DNA from 3 places in the Anaerobacillus sp. ABR4_321 genome. Region 2 is predicted to be linked to each of the others. Evidence: predicted binding sites of a transcription regulator. Region 2 holds the regulator's gene; each other region holds the start of a gene.
What was found. The regulator Rex, encoded in region 2, represses fermentation and respiration genes when NADH is low (regulators of the CRP and FNR family bind a similar motif). The targets are predictions, from matches to a motif close to TTGTGAAATATTTCACAA.
Positions count from the first base shown of each region.

Region 1: qoxA (cytochrome aa3 quinol oxidase subunit II) is a predicted target of Rex. The motif match lies at 2,728-2,745, and genes of this name have one in related genera.
Region 3: ACXADT_RS08035 (DoxX family membrane protein) is a predicted target of Rex. The motif match lies at 1,741-1,758, and genes of this name have one in related genera.

Region 1 covers NZ_JBSWTK010000001.1:748,369-755,810, forward strand. Annotated here, with positions in the region: gene ACXADT_RS04070 (sucrose-specific PTS transporter subunit IIBC) at 1-198, shown strand, start outside; gene ACXADT_RS04075 (sucrose-6-phosphate hydrolase) at 261-1,715, shown strand; gene ACXADT_RS04080 (SDR family NAD(P)-dependent oxidoreductase) at 1,751-2,542, opposite strand; gene qoxA (cytochrome aa3 quinol oxidase subunit II) at 2,880-3,890, shown strand; gene qoxB (cytochrome aa3 quinol oxidase subunit I) at 3,908-5,839, shown strand; gene qoxC (cytochrome aa3 quinol oxidase subunit III) at 5,854-6,462, shown strand; gene qoxD (cytochrome aa3 quinol oxidase subunit IV) at 6,464-6,787, shown strand; gene ACXADT_RS04105 (spore morphogenesis/germination protein YwcE) at 6,831-7,112, opposite strand; gene ACXADT_RS04110 (GNAT family N-acetyltransferase) at 7,292-7,442, shown strand, end outside.
Region 2 covers NZ_JBSWTK010000001.1:419,810-427,251, forward strand. Annotated here, with positions in the region: gene ACXADT_RS02225 (toprim domain-containing protein) at 1-270, opposite strand, end outside; gene ACXADT_RS02230 (hypothetical protein) at 267-485, opposite strand; gene groL (chaperonin GroEL) at 1,555-3,195, opposite strand; gene groES (co-chaperone GroES) at 3,244-3,531, opposite strand; gene ACXADT_RS02245 (lysostaphin resistance A-like protein) at 3,873-4,583, shown strand; gene ACXADT_RS02250 (YdiK family protein) at 4,580-4,804, shown strand; gene tatC (twin-arginine translocase subunit TatC) at 4,824-5,591, opposite strand; gene ACXADT_RS02260 (twin-arginine translocase TatA/TatE family subunit) at 5,612-5,794, opposite strand; gene ACXADT_RS02265 (redox-sensing transcriptional repressor Rex) at 5,822-6,460, opposite strand; gene moaC (cyclic pyranopterin monophosphate synthase MoaC) at 6,504-6,986, opposite strand; gene ACXADT_RS02275 (ABC-F family ATP-binding cassette domain-containing protein) at 7,233-7,442, shown strand, end outside.
Region 3 covers NZ_JBSWTK010000001.1:1,538,375-1,545,816, reverse strand. Annotated here, with positions in the region: gene ACXADT_RS08045 (high affinity choline transporter 1) at 1-965, shown strand, start outside; gene yiaA (inner membrane protein YiaA) at 1,119-1,586, opposite strand; gene ACXADT_RS08035 (DoxX family membrane protein) at 1,825-2,337, shown strand; gene ACXADT_RS08030 (response regulator transcription factor) at 2,466-3,140, opposite strand; gene ACXADT_RS08025 (sensor histidine kinase) at 3,115-4,527, opposite strand; gene ACXADT_RS08020 (four-helix bundle copper-binding protein) at 4,691-5,020, opposite strand; gene ACXADT_RS08015 (multicopper oxidase family protein) at 5,300-6,844, opposite strand; gene copZ (copper chaperone CopZ) at 7,126-7,332, opposite strand; gene ACXADT_RS08005 (heavy metal translocating P-type ATPase) at 7,360-7,442, opposite strand, start outside.

The sequences.
Region 1 (7,442 bases), 330 kb from region 2:
GGCGGAGCGGTAGGTGGATTCCTCGCTTCATTATTCAAGTTAAAAGCTACAGGACTTGCTGTAACAGTTATTCCAGGTACGCTATTGTTCTTGAACAGCCAAATCTTCCTTTATATTCTTGTAAATGTAATCGCGATTGGAATTGCCTTCGCCTTAACGTGGATTTTTGGCTTCAAAGATAGCATGCTAGATAAATAATTTTTATGAAGGGGGTCTGCCTAGACTCCCTTTTACAAATATAAACGAGTTAGGTGATCGAAATGACGACTAGAAATGAGGAACTAATTCAGTTAGCGATTGAAGACATGGAGGTGCACAGAGACACGGTGATGTCTGATCCGCATCTTCCGCACTTCCACCTTATGCCGCCTGTTGGACTTCTTAATGATCCAAATGGTTTTATTCAGTGGAATGGGGAATATCACGTCTTTTTCCAATGGATGCCATTTAAAACAGGACATGGTGCTAAGTTCTGGGGTCATTACACATCAAATGATTTAGTGAATTGGACATTGCGTTCCCCGGCATTGTCTCCAGGTGACTGGTTCGACAAAGATGGATGTTATTCAGGTAGTGCGATATGCCATGACGATAAAATGTTGCTGTTTTATACAGGTAACGTGAAAGATGAAAACGGAAATCGTGAAAGTTATCAATGTATTGCAGAGTCGAGCGATGGTATTCATTTTAAGAAAAATGGTGTGGTGCTTGATTTGCCAGAAGGATACACGGCACACTTCCGAGATCCTAAAGTGTGGAAGCATGAAGATACTTGGTACATGGTGATTGGCGCACAAAATAACAAAGAAGAAGGGCGAGTTGTCCTATTCGAATCAACTGACCTTCGAAACTGGAGTCTGAAGGGTGATGTTACAGCATCCAAACACAAGAAGCTTGGTGAATTTGGGTTCATGTGGGAATGCCCGGATCTATTTCACTTAGATGGAAGCGATGTACTGCTCTTTTCCCCTCAAGGTCTTAAACCAGAAGGTTACGCTTATCAAAACGTATATCAAACAGGTTATCTATCAGGAAAGCTCGATTATAAAACAGGGCGCCTTGATCATGATGCCTTTACTGAGCTCGATCGAGGATTTGAATTTTATGCACCTCAAACGACCGAGGATGAAGAAGGTAGACGTCTCCTTATCGGATGGATGGGTGTACCGGAACAGGATGAAGAGCATCATCCGACGAGAAAGCATAAATGGATCCATACGCTGACGATTCCTCGGGAGCTTCACTACCGAGACGGAAAGCTGATTCAACTACCGGTGGAAGAGCTAAACGACATGCGTCAGAACAAAACGGAAATTGAAGCGAGCCTCTACAATGAGCAGATGGAGCGAGAAGAGCTCAATGGCAAGGTATATGAGTTGCTCGTCAACGTAAAAGAGGTAAAGGGATCTTTCTCGGTTACGTTTAGAAACGCAGCAGAGATGGTATACGATGCTGATGAAAAGCTGCTTACTTTTAAACGGAATAGCTTTGTTGATGGAACGGAAGAGTCTAGAAGCTGTAAGATCGATTCTGTTACACAACTGCGTTTTTATGTGGATTCTTCATCGATCGAGGTGTTTATTAACGGTGGGGAAGAAGTTTTCACTTCGCGCTACTTTCCTTCTGAAGAAGATGAGAGCCTTCTATTTAAATCCGAAGGTGAGTCTAAGATTGAAGTAACGAAATGGAACATTAAGAACCATATCACCATATAAAATGAAAGAGCCTGGCCGAATGGCCAGGCTCTTTGTTATACAGATCGAATAATGCCGCCTTCAACTCGTTGAGCTGATCCATTGATCGCTGAAGATAATGGAGATGCGAGGTATGCCACTGTGTTTGCAACTTCTTCTACTGTTGCGAAGCGTTGGATAAGAGATGTTGGTTCATTGTCTTTGAAATAATCTTTCGTAAATTGCTCTAGATCTTTATTCTCTTCTGCAGCAGCGCCTTTCATGAAGCCAGCTACCCCCTCAGTCCAGGTTGGTCCTGGTAAAACGGAGTTAACAGTAACGTTCGTTCCTTTCGTCGTTTCAGCAAGGCCACGTGAAAGGCTGATCATCGCACCTTTTGAAACGGAATATGGAATCATTTGAGAAAGTGGTTTTACTCCCGCTTCACTTGCGATGTTCAACACTCTTCCTGAATTCCTTTCAAGCATAGATGGCAGGAAGTTTCGAGTAAGTCTCACTGCACTGATGACATTTGTTTGGAAATAAGTCATCCATTCTTCATCTGTCACTTGATCGAACGGTTTGACTTCAAACATTCCCATATTGTTAACAAGAATATCTACTGCGCCGTGTTTGTGTACTTCTTCAACAAAACGCTCACTTTCATCCTGTAGTGAAAGGTCTGCTGCAATGCCGTACACCTCTCCGAATGAAGATAGCTCTTTAACCACACTATCTACACGTTCCTTTGAACGACCATTGACGATGACGTTTGCTCCTTCTTTAAGCAATACCTCGGCGATACCTTTTCCGATTCCAGAAGTAGAGCCCGTAACGACGGCTAGCTTATTTTTCATTTGTAAATCCATGATAATCTCCTTTCAAACAACCTTTGTTCCTCGACAACTGTATCAAACAATAATACAGTTGTTCAATAAACTTGCCTGCCCTAGGAAAAACTCGCCTACTAAGGTTAAAAAATTCCACAATTATGTACAAAGTTTGTACGAAATGTGTCGAAAAAGTGATAGAAACTTGAGCAACTTTTGACACATTGTGATGTGTATCACATTTTTATTATTGCCCTGCTAGAATAATAGTTGATACTGCGAAGCACTGTCATTAAGCGGTTTTATCAGGTTGAAATTATGATTTTACTATAGAGAAAGAAAGGAAGGTGGCCTTGCGGTGAAGCGAATAAAGTCGATGCTAGCTTTCGCCCTGTTCATGTCTGTCATTGTTCTGAGCGGCTGTAGCAACTTAACTGTGCTTGATCCAAAAGGACCCGTAGCGGAACAACAAGCAAATCTGATTCTTTTCTCCATTGGATTAATGCTGTTTATAGTTGTTGTCGTTTTCGTTCTGTTTACAGTCATACTTGTAAAATATAGAGAGCGAAAAAGCGGACCTGAATATGAACCTCCAGAAATTGAAGGAAATGTATTTTTAGAAATTGTTTGGACGGTTATTCCGATTATTATTTTGATTGCACTTGCAATCCCAACAGTAAAAACAATCTATGCGCTAGAAGAGCCTCCTGAAGCAACGGCTCACAAAGAACCTGTTGTTATTCATGCGACTTCCGTCGATTGGAAGTGGGTGTTTAGCTATCCTGAAGAGGATATCGAAACGGTTAACTACATCCACATTCCAGAAGATCGTCCTATCTTATTCAAGCTTGCTTCTGCTGATTCAATGGGATCATTCTGGATTCCATCATTAGGTGGTCAGGAATATACGATGTCCGGAATGATGACAGAACTTTATTTACAGGCAGATGAACCAGGAGAGTATCGAGGCCGAAACTCGAACTTCACAGGTGAAGGCTTCACAGAGCAGGTGTTTACTGTCACAGCTCAAACGGAAGAAGAGTATGCAGAATGGGTTGATGAGGCACAGGACGCGCCTGAATTAACTCAAGAAAAATACAACGAGTTGATGTTAAAGGGTCATGCTGAAGAAATGACATTCTCCTCAACGCACCTTCAATGGGTCGATCACGGTATGGATGCAGAATATGCAACAAGAGTACGGAATGGTCTCCCGTTAGATGAGTATAAAGAAGGAAATTCACATGGATCTCACGGTGGACATGAGGGTCACGACGAACATAAAGATCACAAAGATGATGAAAGTCATGACAGCCATGAAGGACATGAAAACCATGATGAACATTCGAAATCTGAAGATAAAGGCACTCACTCTGAGTCGCACTAAGGAAGGAGGAAGTCACCATGAAATGGGATGAATTTTTCGTCACAGGTGATCCACTTATATATGGTGCCGATGTTTCTATTGCGTTAACGTTGATCGGCGTCATTTTTGTTCTGACATATTTCAAGAAATGGAAGTGGCTTTGGACAGAGTGGCTCACGACTGTTGACCATAAGAAATTAGGTATCATGTATGTGATCGCTGCAGTCCTTATGTTATTCCGAGGCGGTGTAGATGCCCTCTTGATGAGAGCGCAGCTCACAGTTCCGGACGCAGGATTCCTGGACTCCACTCACTACAACGAAATTTTTACAACTCACGGTACGATCATGATTATCTTCATGGCCATGCCGTTCTTAATTGGTTTAATGAACGTCGTTATTCCTCTCCAAATTGGAGCGAGGGACGTAGCCTATCCGTTTCTTAACGCGGTAAGCTTTTGGACGTTCTTTATGGGAGCAATGCTCTTTAATATTTCATTCGTTATCGGAGGATCTCCTTCTGCTGGGTGGACAAGCTATGTTCCATTAGCAGGACTAGAGCTGAGTCCAAGCGTAGGACAAAACTATTACTTACTCGGCTTACAGATCGCGGGTATCGGTACATTGTTAACAGGAATTAACTTCCTCGTGACGATAATGAAAATGAGAGCACCTGGAATGACGCTTATGAAGATGCCGATCTTCACTTGGTCAACCTTGATCACATGTGTGATCATCATCTTCGCATTCCCAGTGCTTACAGTAGCTCTAGCACTTATGACATTCGACCGTTTGTTCGGAAGTCATTTCTTTACATTGATGGACGGCGGTATGCCGATGCTATGGGCAAACCTCTTCTGGATTTGGGGTCACCCTGAAGTCTATATCGTTATTCTTCCAGCGTTCGGTATGTTCTCAGAAATTATCAGTACGTTTGCACGTAAAACCATTTTCGGATACAAAGCAATGGTTTACTCAATGGTCGTAATCGCAGGGCTGAGCTTCCTTGTTTGGGTTCACCACTTCTTTACGATGGGAGCAGGAGGAGCAGTTAACTCGTTCTTCTCCATCACGACGATGCTCATTGCCGTGCCAACGGGTGTGAAGATCTTTAACTGGCTATTCACCTTGTATAAAGGTAGGATCCGATTCACATCAGCGATGCTATGGTCACTCGCCTTCATACCAAACTTTGTTATCGGTGGGGTGACAGGAGTCATGCTTGCAATGGCAGCAGCTGACTACCAGTACCATAATACGTACTTCCTAGTCGCTCACTTCCACTATGTATTGATCTCGGGTACTGTGTATGCTTGTTTTGCAGGTCTACACTTCTGGTATCCAAAAATGTTCAACCACCGCTTAAACGAAAAGCTAGGCAAGTGGACATTCTGGATCTTCGTAGCAGGATTCAACTTATGTTTCTTCCCGATGTACTTCCTTGGTCTTGCGGGAATGCCGCGTCGTGTCTACACGTATGGCGCAGCAGATGGTTGGATGAGTTTGAACGTTTTAGCAACTATGGGTGGTATTCTAATGGGAATCGGATTCTTGATTCTTGTTTATAACATTTACTATAGCTTCCGTTACTCTCCACGTGAGACAACTGGAGATCCTTGGGATGGTAGAACGCTTGAGTGGTCAACTGCAGCACCAATTCCGTTCTATAACTTTGCACATGTGCCTGAAGTTAAAGGACATGACGCTTATTGGATCGCAAAGAAAGAAGGAACAGATAAAATTAAGAAGCCATATAAACCGATTCACATGCCAAGTAACTCTGGTGTACCGGTCATCATGAGTACGTTCTTCTTTATCTCTGGATTCGGTATGGTCTTCTCTTGGCACTGGATGTCGATTGCTGGACTAATTGGAGTACTAGCAACGATGGTGATGCGTTCGTTTGATTATGATAAAGGCTTCTACGTGAGCGTAGAAGAAATTGAAAAACTTGAACAGACTACCAAATAAAGGAGGCGTGACAGATGGATGCAGTTGAACATTCTCCAAATACGCCTTTAGAGTACCAGACGGAAACGGGTCGTCTGAATATTCTCGGCTTCTGGATTTTTCTTGGTGCAGAGATCGCGCTTTTCTCCACGCTTTTTGCGACCTATTTTGTATTAGACGGGCGCACAGCAGGTGGTCCTGTACCGGCAGATCTATTTGAAGTAAAAGGTGTACTAATCGAGACTTTCTTGCTGTTAACAAGTAGTTTTACTTGTGGACTCGCAATTCATTATATGAGACGTCATTCATTAAAAGGGCTAGTCCTATGGATTGGGATTACCCTGGCTCTTGGACTATCGTTCCTCGGCTTTGAAATATATGAATTCATTCATTACATTCATGAAGGAGCGGCATTAACGACTAGCGCTTACTGGTCTGCATTTTTCGTACTGACTGGTACGCATGGTGCCCACGTTGCGATGGGTATCGCTTGGATCGCTCTTATCTTGATTCAGTTAAAGCAACGTGGTTTAACTCCAGACACGTCAAGAAAAGTATTTATATCAAGTCTTTATTGGCATTTCCTTGATGTTGTATGGATCTTTATTTTCACAGCAGTTTATTTACTAGGGATGGTGATGTAAGATGGCGAATAACGAGCAAACTCACAGCCATTTCCCATGGAGTCACGTTATTGGATTCGCTCTTTCAATCATCTTGACCTTATTTGCACTATGGGTAGGCTTTGAATCTGGACTAAGCAACACGATGATCATCGTTGTTGTCGTTGCACTCGCGCTTTTTCAAGCGGCTATCCAGCTCATCATGTTTATGCATATTTCAGAGAGCGAAGATAGTAAGTATCAAGTGGGAACGATTCTATACTCCTTGTTTATCGCGGTTGCAGTAGTAGCCGGTTCGATCTGGGTTATGTCATTTGGTATGGATCATATGCATATGCCTATGTAAGACGAAAACACCGTTCACCTCAAGGGGTGGACGGTGTTTTTTATTATTCCATCGAAGATACTTTTTTTGCAGCTGCACGTTCGCGGATAATTGGCAGCGCAAACAGAAGGAATGCAGCTAGGTGAGCAAACAATACATTGATCACAAACAGTGTGATAAAGATTGTATGAGCAGCTGGTGTCATACCTCCGCCAATATAGAAGATGAGAAGAGCCCAGTTGGCAACTATGAATGGCGTGTGGATATATGCAAGCTTTCGATAGTCTTTCCAAAGAAATAATGGCGTTGCTGTAATAACAAATAAGTAAACCATAAATACGTCCATGAGATCCACTCCTTAATTGATACCGCTTTCAAAAGTATTTATAAACTAAACTCAACATTTAATTGTGAATGTTTTGTTACAATTAGTATACCATAAATGTTCGAAAATTCTACACATATTATCGAAACATCAAACGCTTGTTATGATTGTCTAAGGATAAGGAAATGGAGGGAGCAGTCATGAGAAAACTAAATAAGTCTGAAATGATGGATGTCATACGCCTCTCAGAGTATGCGTTTCAATATGATGTACCGAAAGAAGAGCTAGATAAAAAGCTAAAAGCATACAGCGAGCATACTGTGTGGGGAGAGTTTGAAGATGGAAACTTAG
Region 2 (7,442 bases):
TTGGCGGTCTACTATTTCTTCCTCCTGCTTCCACTTAAACACTACATTCCCAAGCTTGTCCTGTCCGATTAAGTCTTTATTACCAAGCCAATGAACAATCTTAGGATGAATCTTTCGTTCATTTGTAAGATAATCTTTAGCTTTTGTTCTATCGTTCACTTCATAATGGGAGGGATAATGATAAATTTCCTTAGGCTTTTGCTCTTGGGAATTGTCTTTCACTTTATAACCTTGTGCATTCAGATCAAGAACAGCTTTCAGAAAACTCATGCCATAAACATTTTGGCGAAGTTAATTACTCCAGCTCCTTTTTCGTCTCTGGAGTTCCAGGCATACATTTGCTCTTTAATCACTAGGCTGTCATGCACTTGGTGCCGATAATACCTCCTCTCCCTTTTCAGTGGTTCTCCTTTACGCTCGAGATAGTCTATGAGATCTACATTACGAGCAACCTCCACTTGGTTCGCGCTTACATGTTTGGCCATGCAGCACTTCCTCCTCTCTAAAATTAGATATAAAAAAAGACAGGGAGAATTTCTCCCTGTCTAGCGTTCAATCTCTACTTTTGCTTTTCCTTCTGGTGAGAAGCCTCTATATTGACCTTTTCACTCTTCATTTCCAAAGTGGTGTTTTCTTTCACTTCATGGAACTCTCGGTCCAGCTTACTTTCGATTTGTGATAGTCGGTGGTATCAATATTGAAATGAAGCAACCGTGTAAGCTGTCATTTCCGCCTAAAATTCTTTTTCAGGTTTGGTGTAGTCATTCATATTTTCCTTTGTGTAAAGTTTGGCGTGAGTGAGTTCATGCAGGTAGAATGGTTTTTCGGAAAGCTGTAGAGTTTAACTTTATTAAAGATAGTCCATGCGACTTCGCAAAAATTCCACGTAAAGTGGAATCGATAAAGATTACCCCATGTTTTTGACGCTTGCTTATAGTGGACTACGAGTAGGTGAGCTTATCTGCCGGATATAGACATGGATAAAAAACACTAAGAGTAACCAACCAAAACGTATTACAACCCCAACAATAGGAGAAAAGAGTATCAACTACTGACTCCAAAACTAAAGGATCGATCAGAACGCTAAAAATGGACGCTGGAGTTATTGAGGTCCTTAAAAGACACAAAGAACACCAAGATGATCTTATTGAGAAAATGAAGAACGAATATTCTCAATTGGATTTTGTCTTTGCTAAGGAAGTTCAGAATCTTGGATACCCTGAGTTTTTAAAGACCGTAAACACCCATATGAGACGTCTATTAAAAATTAGTGGTATCCATAAGGAACTTACCCCACACCTCTCTATTAATTGAAGCAGGTGTAGGAGTTAAAGAAATTCAACAACGATTAGTTCATGGAGATATAAACACAACCATGAATATATACGCGCACATTACTGAAAACATGGAAAAAAAAGCCTCTCATAAGTTCAGTGAACTTATGAGAGGCTTGTTAGATATATAGTGTTTTCTCCGCCAGGTATGTCAAAAGTATATCTTTTTGACTTTTGGGGTGAAGCTAAACCCTTGATATCAAGGCTCATGGGTGCATGATTACATCATACCGCCCATTCCACCCATACCGCCCATGCCGCTCATGTCAGGCATGCCGCCGCCTTCGTTTTCCTCAGGTTTGTCAGCGATAACTGCTTCCGTTGTAAGAAGCATAGCAGATACAGATGCAGCGTTTTGTAGAGCTGAACGTGTAACTTTTGTAGGGTCAACGATACCAGCGTCTACCATGTTTACCCACTCACCAGTAAGAGCGTTGAAGCCGATACCGATCTTCTCGCCTTTCAGGCGCTCAACAACAACGGATCCTTCAAGACCAGCGTTGTGAGAGATCTGACGGATTGGCTCTTCTAGTGCGCGAAGAACGATCTTCACACCAGTTGCTTCATCACCAGTTGCTTCAACAGCTTGAACTGCCTTCACAACGTTAACAAGAGCAGTACCACCACCGGATACGATACCTTCTTCAACCGCTGCGCGAGTTGAGTTAAGAGCATCCTCGATGCGTAGTTTACGTTCTTTCAATTCTGTTTCAGTTGCAGCACCAACTTTGATGACAGCTACGCCGCCAGCAAGTTTAGCAAGACGCTCCTGAAGTTTTTCTTTATCGAACTCAGAAGTTGTTTCTTCTAGCTGAGCTTTGATTTGGTTAACGCGAGCAGCGATCTTATCAGTTTCGCCAGAGCCTTCAACGATTGTTGTGTTTTCTTTCGTTACAACAACTTTAGAAGCGCGGCCAAGCTGCGTGATGTTTGCTTGCTTAAGATCTAGACCAAGATCTTCAGTAATCACTTCAGCACCAGTTAGTGTACCGATGTCTTCAAGCATAGCTTTACGACGGTCACCGAAACCAGGAGCTTTAACAGCTACTGCGTTGAACGTTCCTCGAAGCTTGTTCACAACGAGTGTTGCAAGAGCTTCACCTTCAACGTCTTCAGCGATCATAAGAAGTGGTTTACCTTGTTGTACCACTTGCTCAAGCACTGGAAGTACATCTTGGATGCTTGCGATCTTCTTATCAGTGATAAGGATATATGGATCTTCTAGAACAGCTTCCATTTTATCAGAGTCTGTTACCATGTAAGGAGATGCATATCCGCGGTCGAACTGCATACCTTCTACTACTTCAAGCTCAGTAGCGAATCCTTTTGATTCTTCAACAGTGATAACGCCGTCGTTTCCAACGCGCTCCATTGCTTCAGCGATCAATTGACCTACTTCTTCGTCAGCAGCAGAGATAGACGCAACCTGTGCGATTGACTCTTTACCTTCGATTGGCTTAGAAATTTTCTTAAGCTCATCAACAGCAGCTTTTGTTGCTTTTTCGATTCCTTTACGGATAACCATTGGGTTAGCACCAGAAGCAACGTTTTTAAGTCCTTCACGAACCATTGCTTGTGCAAGAACCGTTGCAGTTGTTGTACCGTCACCAGCAACGTCGTTCGTCTTGCTTGCTACTTCAGCTACAAGCTTAGCACCCATGTTTTCGAATGCATCTTCAAGTTCAATTTCTTTCGCGATCGTTACACCGTCATTTGTGATAAGAGGAGAACCGAACTTCTTCTCTAGTACCACGTTACGTCCTTTTGGACCGAGTGTAACTTTTACTGCGTTTGCAAGAGAATCAACACCGCGAAGCATTGAGCGACGGGCTTCTTCACTAAACTTAATATCTTTAGCCATTTGTTACCCTCCAATTTATGTAGTTCTTATTTTATTTGAGTGGTTGTATTACTTGCTTACAACTGCAAGAATATCGTTTTCACGAAGAATTAAATATTCTTTACCGTCATATTTTACTTCAGTACCAGCATACTTACTGTAAATAACTGCATCGCCTTCTGAAACTTCAAGAGCTACACGCTCGCCAGAATCAGTTAACACACCGCTACCTACAGATACAATGCGACCTTCTTGAGGCTTTTCTTTTGCAGAATCAGGAAGTACGATTCCACTAGACGTTTTTTCTTCTAATTGAATTGGTTCTACTACTACGCGATCACCTAAAGGCTTTAACAACTCAAACACCCTCCTCAGTGGATATTAATGGTTTGTATTGTTTCTGTTAGCACTCAACATAGGCGAGTGCTAACACATGTATATAATAAAATATTTCGCTATTCTTTTGCAAGTAGTAAAGTTGATTTTTTTAACAGAAAATTTGCATTCCTTTATTTATCAACTTCTTCCAAATAAAAGATAAGACTTACGTACTAGTTATCAGAACATTCCCTCTTCAGATTCGTCACTGTTTCGAAACTCTTCTAAAGGGCATTCCCATTCCTAAATGTGTTAAACTAATACAAGTATGCAAAATGCCTTTATCTAGGCATGCAAACCACTAAAAGGAGTTATGCTTCTTGGCAAAACACTATTGGACTATCTTAATTACTTATATTGTTATGCAGCTTTCCGGATATCCGGGTGCAAAACTATTTCAATCCCTAGATGTTCCGAACCCAGTCGTAAGCTACTCGGTTGTGAGCTTTTTTACAGCACTCATCATCATGCTGTTTCTACTCCGCTCAACTCCTGATGAGCCGTTTGAACGTTCTACCCGCGTAACAGCAGGGAAAGCGGTGAGCTGGAGCATTCTTGGTATCTTCATGGCTTACTTTGCTCAAATTATCGCAGCGATGATCGAGGTCAATTTATTCGGAATCGAACCTGGATCAGAAAATACAGAGATGCTGATGGATGTTGCGAAGGCATCACCGATCTTCATCCTTGTAATAGCGATCATTGGCCCAATTCTTGAAGAGATCGTCTTTAGAAAAGTGATTTTCGGGGCACTCTATACACGGTTTAACTTTTGGATCGCTGGAATCGCGAGTTCGGTTATCTTTGCAGCCATCCATTTGGATTTCGACCACATCCTTGTTTATACTGCGATGGGACTTACGTTCGCGTTTCTATATGTAAAAACGAAGCGGTTGATCGTACCGATTGTCGCTCATATGACGATGAATACGATTGTTGTCTTAATTAACATCTTCTTTGCAGATGATCTAGCAGAACTACAGAAGAAAGCGGAACAAATGCAATCATTTATTGGAGGAGTACTTACATGAGATTTTCACCAACTCTAATGGGGTTTTTCTACGCAGGGCTCGGTTCGATCTTCACGTACCTTGCGATTCAAAGCGCCCGTTCTGATGCAGATATGTGGAGCCTTTGGACGATACTACTGATGGTGCTCGCCACAGTTGATTTCGCTTACTCCATTCGCTTCTTTTTACTTAAAAAGAAAATCAATCAACTGAAGAAAAAAGATCAAAACAAAAAGCGATAGGGCTATCCTATCGCTTTTGTTATGCTTCCTGTTCCGAATCCTGCTCTTCCAATTGACGCTTCGCCTCTGCTTGTAGTCTCTTTCTATAACCATAGCGAGACACAAGAATGCTGAATTCATATAGTAAAAACAATGGTACCGAAACCATGAGGTGTGAAATAATTTCAGGCGGTGTGATCATACCCGCTATGACGAGGAGTCCAAAATACGCGTATCTCCTAATCTGTACAAGCATGGCAGGATTTAAAATTCCGAGTCTTGTAAAGAAAAGAACGATCACAGGCAGCTGAAACACAAAGCCAAATGGTAATGTTAACTGAAACAAGAAAGTGAAGTATTGATTTGCGCCGTACATTTCCTGAATGTTGAGGCTTTCTGCCAAATTCCCGACAAAGTCGATGACAAAAGGAAACAGGACGAAATATGAAAATGAAACTCCTCCAAGAAAGAGGAGAAAGACTGCTGGGATATACGATAACGTTACTTTCCGTTCATTATCATAAAGTCCTGGCGAAACAAAAGCCCATAGCTGATAGAGAGCGATGGGCGATGTCATAATGAAAGCAACCAGGAACGCAAAGCTGAAATAAACCTTTAACGGGTCTGTTAATGTAAAAGCGTTCATCGGAATACCCTGTGCTTCAGGAGCATTCTGGAGAAAGACGATGACCGGCTTTGCGATGAATAGTCCCGCAATAAAGGAGAGAATTAAGACGACGACTGTGATGATGATTCGTTTTCTTAATTCTTCTATGTGATCATAGATGGATTGTTTTTGTTCATCCATTCCCTATCCGTCCTAACCGATTACTGTTCGTTTTTTTTCTTATCGTTCGTATCATCGTCGTCATCTGCTAGACCTTTTGTTGCGTTCTTGAACTCACGAAGTGTGTTACCTGCTGCTTTACCAAGCTCAGGTAGTTTCTTAGGTCCAAAAATGATCAAAGCAACAACTGCAACTAGAGCGATACTTGCGCCACCCATTCCCATGCGTGTCACCTCCTTAAGATTGTAAGTTTATACAGGGTAATGTTTCATAAAATACACGAGAGCCTGCAGCTCAACAGCCAGATCAATATGGTGCACTCGAATATGATCTGGTACGGTCAAACGTGCTGGCGTAAAGTTCAGAATCCCTTTAATTCCAGCCTCGTCCATTTGATCTGCAATCGACTGAGCAGCATGAACGGGTACTGTAAGGATAACGACTGAGATGTCGTTCTTCTTCACCTGTTCTTTAAACTGATCGATATGGTAGACCGGAATACCACCAATTTCTTGGTTTACTTTTGCAGCATCCGCATCAAATGCCAGTTCGATCTTCGTATTGTTATTCTTAATGAAATTGTAGTGCAGAAACGCTGTCCCAAGGTTACCTACTCCTACTAGAGCTACCCTGGTCGTTTCATCTTGATCTAGGGTCTTACTAAAGAAAGATAACAGATAATGAACGTTATACCCATACCCTTTTTTACCAAGAGCACCGAAATAACTAAAATCTCTTCGTATGGTAGCAGAATCTACCTTTATCGCATCGCTCAATTCAGCAGAACTTACCCGCTGTTTACCAGATGCACTAAGATTTTTTAAATAGCGATAATAGAGCGGCAGTCGTTTTGCTGTCGCTTGCGGAATTTTTGTTTGATCAATATCCATAAACACCCTCCACATTGACCTCCGCGCTCAATCTATGGTTGTCCTACTCGCGCTTGTAATCCCCGCTTTTCCCCCCTGTTTTTGTAAGGAGATAGGTTTCCCCGATAACGATGCCTTTATCCAGCGCTTTGCACATATCGTACACGGTTAATGCTGCCGCTGATGCTGCCGTCAGCGCTTCCATTTCTACTCCGGTGCTCCCTTTTGTTTTCACTTGAGCTTCAATCGTAAGCTCATAAAAGGAAGCGCTCACTTCCCAGTCGAAATGAAGGTCAACGCCAGAAAGCGCTATCGGATGACACATAGGGATGAGATCAGACGTTTTTTTTGCTGCCATAATCCCGGCAATTTGGGCGACTTGAAGCACATCGCCTTTCTTCATATTTCCGTCTTTGATACCAGTATAAATTTCTTCACTAACCTTCACGCTCGTTTTGGCAACCGCTGTACGAGCAGTCGGAGTTTTCTCTGTAATATCGACCATCTGTGCGCGGCCTTCTTTATTAAAATGAGTAAATGAACTCATGGCTGCCCCTTTCTTCTATAGATGATAGAAGGTTAAATGGAATGCTGCTACTTGTGACTATACACCATTTCTATCCTTTTTGCTGTTTTTTAACAAGAATTTTTATTACCATTTAATGAACATTCCTGTAGTTGCCCACCTTGTCCTCACTACGATAAACTTAAAGGAACGTAATCCAATGGTAGATCAAGCAAATCGCTCGATTCAACATACAACGAGAAGAGAGAAATTCGAGGTGAAGAAACAATGATCGCACTACAAGTAAATGGCGTATCAAAATCATTTGGTGCTGACCCTATTTTATCTAATATTAAGCTAGAAGTACAATCGAGAGACCGTGTGGCACTCGTTGGTCGAAACGGTGCCGGAAAGTCTACTCTTCTAAAACTCATCACAGGGCAGCTCTCCTATGATTCAGGAGATATCATCAAACCGAAAGATGTACGGATCGGATAC
Region 3 (7,442 bases), 1.1 Mb from region 2:
TACCATTTGCACTATCAGAAGTAGGCGGATTAAGTTCCGTTTGGAGTAATTACCAAACAGACATGGGAAGTTATGCAAGTCTCTTTCCCCCTCTAGACGGCTGGAAGGATCCTGAATGGGGGAACTATTACTGGAACTGGTGGGACTTTGCCCTACTCCTTATTTTCGGAGGGATCCCATGGCAAGTATACTTTCAGCGTGTGCTTTCAGCTAAGACTGAGAAAACAGCTATGTGGCTTTCCATCACAGCAGGATTTATCTGTATTCTAGCAGCAGTCCCTGCAGTGATCATCGGAGCGATCGGGTTAGATACCGACTGGGCAAGTCTTGGCGTAAATGCACCTGATAATCCAGCGATGATCCTCCCTTATGTGCTGCAATATTTAACGCCTGATATTATTGGAGCAATTGGATTAGGAGCACTCGCAGCTGCCGTTATGTCATCGATGGATTCGTCCATCTTATCAGCGTCTTCCATGGCTGCTTGGAATGTGTATCGACCACTGTTCAAACCAAAAGCTTCAAGTGATCAGCTTAAGAAAATGATCAAACGTTCCATCATCCTTGTTGGAATTGCAGCGACGATCATCGCATTGAATGTGAAAAGTGTTTATGCCTTATGGTATCTTGCTGCTGATCTTGTATACGTTATTCTATTTCCACAGCTCACAACCGCACTGTTCTTTAAAGGAGCAAATAAATATGGGGCAGTTGCAGGTTTAATCGTTTCCTTCGTTTTACGTCTAGGCGGGGGAGAGCCGATCATCGGACTTCCTGTATTCTTGCCATATCCAATGATCGAAGCAGGCACAGTACTCTTTCCATTCCGAACACTCGCAATGGTTTCTGGCTTAGTGACAATTATCGTTGTGTCTAAATTGACTCAAAAAGTTTGTCCACCTAAGCCATTGTTGATGCCGGCAGAGAGAAAAAATGGAAATGAAAAGATTGAGAAGATCGCCTGATTTAGGTTGTACTAATCAATGAAGCAAAATGGAATGGTTTAAAAGCATAAAATAAAGCACCTCACATAATGCGCCTACTAGCATTATGTGAGGTGCTTTTTATGATTGATTCATACTCAAATTACAAACCACCACGTTAAAATGGGGAGTCCCTTACCCTCTCTCTTTTGCCACCTGCGTATCACGAATATTTTTCTGAATCGTTATGGCTGCAAATAAACTAAGAACGAATGACATTCCGTAAAATCCTTTTTCACTTAAGATGATACTTCCAGCGTTATAAAGTCCGATTGCCATCAAAGAGATCGCGATAATTACTGCAAACCAACTTAGTCCATAATAAATGCCCGAGACAGGGATATCTTCTTCCTTGTCTCTAACCGCTTTTTGCAGAGAAACAGCTGCATACAGCCCAAATACCAATACAGCAAAGTAATACCCCTTCTCATTCAGTTCCATCCCAGCATTAAAAAGACCGATTAAATAAGCGGAAACACCGATGACCAAAGCTGCCCAGCTTGCCCCTTTAAAAGCTGCAGTCGGTTCCCCTTCTTTTCTTTCCACCTTCACCTTTGGCTTTTTTTCATCCTTCACTAACGGGTTACCATTTACTTCTGACATTACCCGCCCCCCTTTTTACTATACGCAGGCTATTTTACTATCCTACACAGACTATTATAGCAATATTTTACATTTTAACACTATTATTGTATGAATTTTTTGTTATTTATAAATAAGACGAGTTTATATCCTCTATTTAAATTAATCTTCAAGGTTGTGATACTTATCACAGAAGACGGTTTAAGGATTGGCGATAATAAACATGTGATCAGACTATTAAAGTAGGAGCGTGAGAAAAATGTTTATTCAATTTCTAAGAGAAAACAAAGTAGCTTCTGGTATTCTATTGTTCATACGTTTATACCTAGGTTATCAATGGATAACTGCTGGCTGGGGAAAGATCACAGGTGGTTTTGATGCAAATGGCTATCTTCAAGGAGCAGTTGCGAAGGCTACCGGTGAACATCCTGCTGTGCAAGGATGGTGGGCTGCATTCTTAGAAGGGTTTGCGATCCCAAATGTCGAGCTTTTCAATGTACTCGTTGCTTGGGGAGAATTGCTTGTTGGACTTGGCCTAATTCTTGGTACCTTCACAACCCTTGCAGCATTAATGGGAGTTATCATGAATTTTGCCTTCCTATTTAGTGGAACAACAAGCACGAACCCGATGATGGTGATCCTTGGAGTGCTCATCTTAATTGCAGGTTACAATGCTGCTAAGATTGGTCTTGATCGATGGGTAATCCCATTTATCAAGCAAGGACTTCATATTCGTAATGTTAAGGTAAAGCCTGCGCTTGAGCATAAATAATCACAAAAGGTTCCGACTAAACACGATGTCGGAACCTTTTTTACACTTAAAATTCATTTTTCATTTGGGATTCAGACTCTTTTTGTGCTGGACTAATGCAATCATCAGGTTCGACTCCTTGTCCTACGCTAATTCGTCCACTTATACCCAACTCCCCAAACAGTCTTTAGGTGCTCCTCTATTTGAAAGCCGGATTGCCGGCATTTCTCTCGAAGGTTTCGGATATGGGAATCGATTGTGCGGCCTTCTGTACTCGACTCGAAGCCCCAAATCATTTGTATGAGGTGCTCTCTACTGAAGACTCGGTTTGGGTTTTTCATAAAGAGGCCAAGAAGGTTAAATTCTATCGGAGTCATCGTGATCGACTTTCCTTCATAGGAAACCGTATGTGTATCCTTATTCCATCTTAATCCTTCCACAACCAGAGTGTTTTCATTACCCTGATGAAATCTCCTGAAAACAGCTTCGATTCTTGCGAGAAGAACTTCTTCATCGAATGGCTTTGTGATATAGTCATCTGCTCCTAGCTTCAACCCTTTAACGATATCGTCCGATTGATCCCTTGCTGTTAACATGATGATTGGCACTTTTGAAAAAGCACGTATCTCTTTACATGTAGACCACCCATCCATTTCAGGCATCATCACATCTAACAACACGAGATCAATCTTATTCTTTTTTAAAACATCCAAGGCTTTCAAACCTGAATTCACTTTATACGTCATGTAGCCTTTTGGCTCCAAAAACAATTCGATTAGTTCTACCATTCGTTCTTCATCATCTACGATTAAAACGTGTTGCATGTGATTCAACTCCTGGAATGACAATTTTGATCGTTGTGCCTTTATTTACCTCGCTTGTAGCTGAAATTGTACCTTCATGTTTCTCGATTATTTCCTTTGCGATGGCAAGCCCTAACCCAGAACCGCCGTACTTTCTTGATCGTGATTTATCCACTCGATAGAGGCGGTCAAAAATAAACGGAAGATCTTCTTCAGGAATACCTTCTCCCTCATCAATAACCTCGATTTGTAAATCATGATGTGCTTGAAAAACTTCGATTTTCACACGTTTACCTCTTTCAGAGTAATGAAGGGCATTATCTAACAGGTTGAGTAAGACTTGAGAAAACCTCTCAGGATCTAGAGTAATGAACATTTCTTCTTGACATGAAGCTATCAGCTTTATCTCTTTGTCTTCGAACGCAGGCATCACTTTTTCTCTCACTTGATTGACGAGAGAACAAATTTCAATTTTCTCCCGTTCGATCAAGAACCCTTTTTGATCCATTTTCGCCATGTCGAATAAGTCTTTTACTAAGTTTGTAAGGTTTCCAGATTCCTCTTTTATGATTGTAAGGTACCGGTTTCTTTCCTCTGGTGTAAGATTATCCCGCTTTGCAATATCCGCATAACCGCTTAAATACGTGAGTGGAGTACGTAACTCATGAGAAATACTTGCGAGAAACTCACTTCGTTCATTCTTTAAACGAAGTAAGTCGTTCGATAACGTTTGAATGGCTCTAGCGAGTTCTCCTAATTCATCATCGCGATCTTCAATTAAATACACATCATGCTCTCCATTACTCATCTTCTGAGTCGCTTCTTTCATATGTATAAGGGGCTTCGTAATGATTCGAGATAAGTAAATGATCGTGATTACCGTTAGAAATAGAGCTAACCCAGTTACGATCAAAAACTGAACGGTCAATTTATCACGAATATCTCTGATCCCTTCTGTATCGAGAAACATATACACATATCCTATGGAAACACCATTGATCACTACTGGAGAAACCGTCGATACATATGGCGCACTCGCCCAATCTCCTTCTATAATCCCGTCTTCTACTTTGGTGTGATCAATAGACTGGATAATTGATTGAATAGCTGGTGTAATCGTATTCGAATGGTCGAGAATCGAATTTGTGGCATCCGTTATGACAACTTGAGTCTCAGCCTCAGATTCCATCAATGCAACATGAGCTCTTGTCGCTTCATCAAAGTGCTTTTCCAGAACATCTCGATGACTATTTCCCCGGGCCATCAATGAATCGGTTTCTACCATGACACGCTGGTTGAGATACCCAAAATATAAAACAACAAAGAGTATGCCTTCTAACAAAATGATGCTCGTTAGAAACAAGAAGCCTAATTTTGTTGCTAATTTATTCTTTCGTTTAAATAGCATAATGGTCCCCTTTATGATTGATCCTACCACTAGTATATCGAGAAACTGTGCATTCCACTTTTTACATCTCTAATAAGACTTTATTAAAAAAACACAAAAAAAGCTACAGCCCCCATGCCTTTCTGAAAGAGGGGGTGTAGCTTTTTATAAGTACAAATATTCATTAAGCTGCAAGCTTCTTACATTCTTCTGCACATTTAAAGCAAGCGTCCGCGCAATCTTGGCAATGCTTATGATCGTGCTTCTTACACTCATTCCCACACGCTTCACAAATAGCTGCACAAGCTTGAGCAAGTTCAGCTGCAAATGGTGTACCTCTAACTAGCGCTTGTTCAAGGAATCCACAAATATCCGAACATTCGCGATCAAGACGAATACATTCAGCCATCATCTTGACATCATCTTCCTTTAAGCAAGAATCGTAACAGTGATTACATGCAGTCATGCATTCATGAAGCGTTTCGATCATTGAACCGTATTTTTCGTGTGACATAATCAAATTCCTCCTTCATATTTGTTTACACTTTGGTATTTTGCCTCAATTTAAGGGATCAAAACATCATTTTGAAATAAATTGGTATTTTGCAAAATTTCATGTTTTATGCACACTTTCTCCATATTATTGGGTTACATATATACGTTAAGACTACAAAAAGCTGAAAGATATCACCTATCTCATTCGACAGAGACGGACTCTATATCGAGTATCTTCATATAAAAAAAGAGAAGCAAATGTTTTACATTTGCTTCATTGGTGACGAAAGACTAGCTCTTATTCAGGCATATTCTCAATATCTCCACTACTCTGGTAAAATTCTTTGAAGTTGTTATAGTTTACGTATGACACCATTCCGTTAGTAGCGTGGTGTAAATCATGACAATGAAATAACCAATTCCCAGGATTATCTGCTAGAAAAGCAACTTCATAGGTTTCTCCTGCTTTAACGTTTAGTGTATCTTTCATGATCGGAGCTCCTTTAAGTTCTTTTCCATTTTTACTTAGAACCTGGAAGAAGTGACCATGTAGATGCATTGGGTGCACGGATTTATCTTCACTATAATTGGTCAACGTTACTTTCACTTTATCATCTTTGTTTACGTTTAACGGTGGAACATCAGGGAATGTCTCGTTATTAATCGTCCATTCCATCTCCATCGATTTATGATTCATCTTCACTCCAAGATCCATGGTATACTCTACATCAAACTGATCATCTATTGAAAATGGTCCTTTTTTCTTTTCTCCAAGGTTGTTTAGATCGATCACGTTCGTTACATCTTCTGAATGTGTTTGCGTGTTAGAAGGGTTCTCCCCCTCAAACACAAAATCAATGTTCATACCTCCTGCTTCTCCACGATCATCATGACTGTCAATAAAGAAGCTTCCCTTCTTACCATTTGCTATAAATTCAATATCATAACGCTCTCCAGGTGCAATTTCGATTAAAGAAGGTGAATTCGTTTTAGGGTTATTTATTTTTTGACCATCCACGTGTGTAACTTGATAGTCTATGGGAATGTGTAATTTATGAGCCATGTAACCAGCATTAATAAATCTCAATTTAACTTGCTCACCATGCTTAAGTTGCATTGCCTCAATACTTTCTGACGCCTTTCCATTTATGGTCATTAAATCATAAGAGCTCATATCATGTTTCATCATCTCGTCCATACTTCCTGTATGATGATTACTCATACCATGATGGTCATTCTCCTCACTCGTCATGCTATGATCCTCTGAATCTTTTTGTCCAGACTCCCATTCATCAAGCACAAAGGTTAGATCCTTATCCGCACTAACACCTTCTTTTGGCTCAACAATCAGTGTCCCATACAACCCTTTATCGATTTGATTGACGCCATTCTGATGGGAGTGGTACCAATATGTACCAGGTTCATTCGCCACAAATTCATACACGTACGAATCACCTGGTAAAACCGCGTCCTGCGTTACCCCTGGGATTCCGTCTTGTTTATTTGATAGAGGAACACCGTGCCAGTGAATCGAAGTAGGTTCTTCTAACTCATTTTCCAATGTAACGCGAATGGCTTCTCCTTCGGTTATGCGTAGTTCTTCACCAGGAACTGTTCCGTTATATGTCCAAACAGGAAGTGTGGTTTCTGAATCGAATGTCCATGTCGATTCCTCAGCAGTTAACGTGAATTCATTTACTTTCTTTCCGCTAAGATCTTCCTCTTTTGCTTCCACACTTTCCTGATTCGTGCTGGTTGTTAACGTTTTTTGATTAGAATTGCTTCCGGCACAAGCGGACAATACGAATATTAATAAAAATAAAGATAGTATTGCTCTTTTCATGACTACACCTCCATCAAATACCTTGCTAAATGAATTATATGGAATGATTGTGCAGAGACTGTGCATCTTAATTGTATTTTTGGACACATAACTTCAAAAAAACCTTATTCTAGCGATCTATGAAAGAATAAGGTCTGTTTTATTAACCTTGACTGTTATACGCATCAAGGATGTGGTTTTTTGCGTTACACTTAGTTTAGTTGTGATAGTTGCCACTCTTTTGATCATTTTCATTTTGGTAAATAAAAATGAGAGAGGTTCGCCCTCTCTCATTCTCATCGTTACTTTACATCATACCCTTGTTCTTCTACTGCTTCATTCATATCAGATACAGTGACTTTAGCTGAATCGTACGATACATCCGCCTTGCCTTGCTTCAGATCAACCTCAACACCTGAAACACCCTCTAACTCGGTTAATGCTGTTTCCACTGCCGATTTGCAGTGGTTGCACGTCATACCTTCAATTTTGATCGTTGTTTGTTCCATGTTTAAAATCTCCCTTCAAGAATGAAATTATAATTTAACTCGCTTCAATCGAAGTGAGTTCGTTACAACTGATACAGAACTGAATGCCATTGCGGCTCCAGCTACCCATG